Regions from separate parts of the Streptomyces roseofulvus genome, predicted to be linked through region 1. Evidence: riboswitches for the same ligand, from Rfam matches in the RefSeq annotation. Region 1 holds a riboswitch; the other holds the start of a gene.
The links. Region 1 has a riboswitch for glycine ahead of gcvT (glycine cleavage system aminomethyltransferase GcvT). Riboswitches for the same ligand answer to the same signal wherever they lie in the genome.

Region 1 (2,948 bases):
GCGTCGAACTCGGCGGCGGCCGCGGCGAGGAAGTCGACCGGGTCGTCCTGCCAGTCGGGCTCGAAGAGCCGGACCCGGCCTCCGGACGCGGGCCCGTCGAGGGCGGTGCGCCCGACCCGGCAGAGCTCGGCGACGGCGGGCGGGGGCAGCGGGACGCCGACGACGCCGCCGGGGTTCACCGCGATGCCGAGCTGCGGGGGCAGCCCGCGGGCGAAGTCACGGGCGGGGGCGACGGTGAAGGACATGTGGTCGCCGACGCAGGCGAGGAACTGCTCCTGCGAGCTGTAGACGGGGACGTAGGCGGCGCCGCCGATCTCCATCGTGGCGAGGTCCAGGCTGGGGCTGTCGGGGCCGCCGCCGTTGGGCAGCGGGACCCAGACCTGGCTGCGGCCGAGCACCTCGATGAGCCGGCCTCCGGCCGCGGGCTCCCCGAGCGCGGCGGCCAGCGCCTCCTCCAGCTCGTTGCCCGGCCACGTCACGTCCACGGTGGTTCCGTCCCCTTCTCGTACGGCCCTGGTCCCGGCCGTCCCGCAGCACCCTAACGCCGCCCCGCCCCGGCCGTGACCAGAACCCGCCTCCGGGACGGGCGTCAGGCGGTGTCGCGGAAGCCGATGCGGCGCAGCACGGTCGCCGCGTCCCGGTCGAGGAGGGTGGCGGAGGCGCAGCCGCGGGGCAGCCGGCCCGCCTCGACGGCGGCGACGAGCCGGCCGACGGCCCTGCGGTGCCGGGCGAAGGCGTACGCGGACACCCCCCGGCCCCGCTCGCGCTGGCCGTCCCGGGCGGTGGCCGGATCGACGTCGAGGAGGACCAGGTGGAGGGCGCGGCCGCGGCGGGCGGCGGAGCGGGCCAGCCAGCCGCGGACCCAGGACTGGGTGCCGCAGTCGTGGACGACGACCCCGGCGCCGGAGCGCAGGGCCCGCCGGAGCCCGGCGTAGTGGGCGATCCGGACCAGCGGGCGGTAGAGCGCGTACGGCAGGAGGCGGGGCATCCGGGCCTCCCAGCGCTCGCGGGCGTCCTGCGAGTCGACGCCGCGGCCCTCGGCGGTCCGCCGCAGCAGCGTGGACTTGCCGCTGCCGGGCAGTCCGGAGACGACCACGACGTCGCCGGCGGCGAAGGTCAGGGCGCGCGGGCCGCGCCCGCCCCGGTCGCGCAGGTCCCGCACGACGCGCCCGCGGGCGCGGGTCCGGGCGCGGGCCCGCTGGGCCGGTATGGCTGCTTCGCCGGCGAAGACGCCGGTGTGCTGGATCCTCATCGCTGCTCCCCCTGTCGGGCCCCGGGAGACGTACCGGGTGACCTCACGGAGACCCTTGCCCACGAAGTGTAAAGAAACGGTAATCCGAGACAAGCGATTTGCGGCGCCGACACCGTATGCGAGGATGTGCGCGCCAGGCGCGCGCAGCGCCCACAACCGCATACCGGCCGCTCGAATCCGCGCGGGAGAGTTCCGGACCGGCCCTGGGGCCGTCCGGGCGCCGAAGGAGCAAGTCCCTCCCTTGAATCTCTCAGGCCCCGTACCGCGTGGATGAGGCAGATCTGAAAAGCGGGACACCCGTCGTGTCCCCACCCAAGGTGCAAGCCGGGGATGCCCCCGGTGAACCTCTCAGGTTCCATGACAGATGGGGAGGAACGTCCTTGCCTGTCATGTTTTCCGCCTTCGGGACCCGGGAGCCACGTCCATCATGAGCACCACCCCCCGCCTGACCGCCCTCGATGCCCTGCATCGTTCGCTGGGCGCGACCATGACCGACTTCGCCGGCTGGGACATGCCGCTGCGGTACGGCAGCGAGCGCGACGAGCACAACGCCGTCCGCACCCGGGCCGGCCTCTTCGACCTCTCCCACATGGGCGAGATCACCGTGACCGGCCCGCAGGCCGTCGACCTGCTCGACTACGCCCTGGTCGGCAACATCTCCACGGTGGGCAACGGCCGCGCCCGCTACACGATGATCTGCCAGGAGGACGGCGGGATCCTCGACGACCTGATCGTCTACCGCCTCGGCGAGACCGAGTACATGGTGGTGGCGAACGCCTCCAACGCCCAGGTCGTCCTGGACGCCCTGGTGGCCCGTGCCGGGGGCTTCGACGCCGAGGTCCGCGACGACCGCGACGCGTACGCCCTGCTCGCCGTGCAGGGCCCCGAGTCCCCCGGCATCCTCAAGCAGCTCACCGACGCCGACCTGGACGGCCTGAAGTACTACGCGGGCCTCCCCGGCACCGTCGCCGGCGTCCCGGCGCTGATCGCCCGGACCGGCTACACCGGCGAGGACGGCTTCGAGCTCTTCCTGAAGCCGGAGCACGCCGAGGGCGTCTGGAAGGCCCTGACCGAGGCGGGCGCGGGCGTCGGCCTGATCCCGTGCGGCCTGTCCTGCCGCGACACGCTCCGCCTGGAGGCGGGCATGCCGCTGTACGGGCACGAGCTCACCACCTCGCTCACCCCCTTCGACGCCGGTCTCGGCCGGGTCGTGAAGTTCGAGAAGCCGGGCGACTTCGTCGGCCGCAAGGCCCTGGAGGCCGCCGCCGAGCGCGCCGAGACCGCCCCGCCGCGCAAGCTGGTCGGCCTGATCGCCGAGGGCCGCCGCGTCCCGCGCGCCGGCATGCAGGTCGTCTTCGGCGGCGAGGCCGTCGGCGAGATCACCTCCGGCGCCCCCTCCCCCACGCTCGGCGTGCCGATCGCGATGGCGTACGTCGACGCGGCGCACGCGGCCCCCGGGACCGAGGGCGTGGGCGTGGACATCCGCGGCACCCACGAGCCCTACAAGGTCGTGGCGCTGCCGTTCTACAAGCGCCAGAAGTGACGCATTCGTCTCACGACACGTCTCACCCCGCAAGACCCCCGTACATCCGCACTCCCCCGATCCAGGAGAATCAGGCCATGAGCAACCCCCAGCAGCTTCGCTACAGCAAGGAGCACGAGTGGCTGTCGGCCGTCGAGGACGGCGTCGCCACGG
Region 2 (2,948 bases), 4.2 Mb from region 1:
CGCACGGGGCCGGGCTGTACCGGATGGCGCTGGGGCACGACGACCGGCCGGTGGTGGCCGAGCGGGACGCCAAGTCGGTCTCCGTGGAGGACACCTTCGACGTCGACCTGCACGACCGGCTGCGGATCCGGCTGGAGGTGGAGCGGCTGGCGGAGCGGTGCGTGGCGCGGCTGCGGGGCTCGGGGCACTCGGGGCGGACCATCGTGCTGAAGGTGCGCCGGTATGACTTCTCGACGCTGACCCGGTCCGAGACGCTGCGGGGGCCGACGGACGACCCGCTGGTGGTGCGGGAGGCCGCCGAGCGGCTGCTGGAGCTCGTGGACACGACCGGCGGGGTGCGGCTGCTCGGGGTCGGGGTGAGCGGGCTCGCCGACTACACGCAGGAGGACCTGTTCGCCCAGGCCGAGGCCTCGGAGGAGGCCGCGGGGAGCGGCGCGGCGGAGCCGGTGGCGGATGCCGTGCCGTCCGTGGTGCCCGCCGCGCCGCCGACCGCCACCGAGACCGCGGTACGGCGCTGGGCGCCGGGTCACGACGTGCGGCACGCGGTGCTCGGCGCCGGCTGGGTGCAGGGGAGCGGGCTCGGGCGGGTCACCGTCCGCTTCGAGGAGCCCGGCGGCACGGCTCCGGGACGGGTGCGCACCTTCTCGGTGGACGATCCCGACCTGGAGCCGGCCGATCCGCTGCCGCTGGTGCCGGGCGGGGTGACGGGGGCGGAGCGGGCCGCCCCGGTCGTCCGCCCGGGTGAGTGAGCGCGCGCTAGGCGGCGTCGTCCTGGCCCGCGAGGCGGCCGAAGTCCGGGATGTGCTCCGGCGGGGGCGGCAGCGTCAGCTCGTAGTGGCGGTAGAGCTGGAGTTCCTGCTCGGGGGAGAGGTGCCGGCCCACGCCGAAGTCCGGGGCGTCCTTGATGAGGGAGCGGTCGAAGGGGATGTGGAGGCCGTCGTCGGCCAGCTCGCTCGGCTCCAGCGGGACGAAGGCGTCCCGGCTGAACAGGCCCGTGCGGACGGCCGCCCACTCGGGGACGCCGGTCGCGTCGTCCAGGTACACCTCGTCCACGGTTCCGATCTTGTGTCCGTTCCGGTCGAACGCCTTGCGGCCGATCAGGCTGCGCGGATCGATGTCGGTCTGCACGGTCCCTCCAACTGGTCGCAACTGCACTACACCCCTACGAAAGTGCACATCTGCGATGTCGGCCACTTGAGCGATGACAGCGACAACGGCGCTGGTAGGCTGGCTGTGGCTGTCGACACCGTGCGGGAGAGTCCTCCGGAGAAGGTTTCCGGGGGCGCCGAAGGAGCAAATCCTCCCCGGAATCTCTCAGGCACCCGGTACCGCGCGGGCGAGGTCACTCTGGAAAGCAGGGCGGGAGTCCGACGGCCCCCGCTCTCACCGACGGTGAAAGCCGGCGTGCCCCGCGCGTGCCGGTGAAGCTCTCAGGTTGAGATGACAGAGGGGGAGGCCGTCCGGGCACCCGCGCCGAGGTGCCCCTCGCAGGTCGTGACGACCAGGAGGCCCCCGCATCATGACCGCCAACCGCACTCCGCTCTCCGAGCTCGAACAGGGAATCCCCTTCGAGCAGCGGCACATCGGACCCGACGCCGAGGCGCGGGCCAAGATGCTCGCCCAGGTCGGGTACGGCTCGCTCGACGAGCTGACGGCCGCCGCGGTGCCGGACGTCATCAAGAACGCCGAGGCGCTGGACCTGCCCGGCGCCCGCACCGAGGCCGAGGTCCTCGCCGAGCTGCGCGCCCTCGCCGGCCGCAACCAGGTCCTCGCCCCGATGATCGGCCTCGGCTACTACGGCACCTTCACGCCGCCGGTCATCCTCCGCAACGTCATGGAGAACCCGGCCTGGTACACGGCGTACACGCCCTACCAGCCGGAGATCTCGCAGGGCCGCCTGGAGGCGCTGCTCAACTTCCAGACGATGGTCGCCGACCTGACCGGTCTGCCGACCTCCGGCGCCTCCCTCCTCGACGAGGGCACCGCCGCCGCCGAGGCCATGTCGCTCGCCCGCCGGGTCGGCAAGGTCAAGAACGGCGTCTTCCTCGTCGACGCCGACGCCCTCCCGCAGACGATCGCCGTCATCCAGACCCGCGCCGAGCCGACCGGTGTCGAGGTCGTCGTCGCCGACCTCTCCGACGGCATCCCGGCCGAGATCGCCGAGCGCGGCGTCTTCGGCGTGCTCCTCCAGTACCCGGGCGCCTCCGGCGCGGTCCGCGACATCAAGCCGCTGATCGACGCCGCCCACGAGCTCGGCGCGATCGTGACCGTCGCCGCCGACCTGCTCGCGCTCACCCTGCTCGAATCGCCGGGCTCGCTCGGCGCGGACATCGCCGTCGGCACCACCCAGCGCTTCGGCGTCCCGATGGGCTTCGGCGGCCCGCACGCCGGCTACATGGCCGTCCAGGACAAGCACGCCCGCTCGCTGCCCGGCCGCCTGGTCGGCGTCTCCGTCGACGCCGACGGCAACAAGGCCTACCGCCTCGCCCTGCAGACCCGCGAGCAGCACATCCGCCGCGAGAAGGCCACCAGCAACATCTGCACCGCCCAGGTGCTCCTCGCCGTCATGGCCGGCATGTACGCCGTCTACCACGGCCCGGACGGCCTGAAGCAGATCGCGCAGCGCACCCACCGGTACGCCGCGATCCTCGCCGCCGGCCTGACCGCCGGGGGCGTCGAGCTCACCCAGGGCGCCTTCTTCGACACGATCACCGCCCGGGTGCCCGGCCGCGCCGACGCCGTCGTCGCCGCCGCCCGCGAGGCCGGCGTCAACCTGTACCCGGTCGACGCCGACCACGTCTCCGTCTCCTGCGACGAGACCACCGGCCGCGAGCAGCTCGCCGCCGTCTGGGGCGCCTTCGGCGTCACCGGCGACGTCGAGGCCCTGGACGCCGCCACCGAGGACGCCCTCCCGGCCGCGCAGCTGCGCTCCGACGCGTACCTCACCC

Region 2: another riboswitch for glycine. It lies ahead of gcvP (aminomethyl-transferring glycine dehydrogenase); the one in region 1 lies ahead of gcvT (glycine cleavage system aminomethyltransferase GcvT).

The regions. Positions count from the first base shown of each region.
Region 1 covers NZ_BAAAWE010000001.1:5,644,863-5,647,810, reverse strand. The annotation lists gene ABFY03_RS26240 (enhanced serine sensitivity protein SseB) at 1-485, opposite strand, end outside; gene ABFY03_RS26235 (AAA family ATPase) at 590-1,252, opposite strand; glycine riboswitch at 1,425-1,527, shown strand; glycine riboswitch at 1,529-1,626, shown strand; gene gcvT (glycine cleavage system aminomethyltransferase GcvT) at 1,680-2,795, shown strand; gene gcvH (glycine cleavage system protein GcvH) at 2,873-2,948, shown strand, end outside.
Region 2 covers NZ_BAAAWE010000001.1:1,491,775-1,494,722, reverse strand. The annotation lists gene ABFY03_RS06860 (DNA polymerase IV) at 1-749, shown strand, start outside; gene ABFY03_RS06855 (PRC-barrel domain-containing protein) at 757-1,128, opposite strand; glycine riboswitch at 1,242-1,341, shown strand; glycine riboswitch at 1,342-1,457, shown strand; gene gcvP (aminomethyl-transferring glycine dehydrogenase) at 1,520-2,948, shown strand, end outside.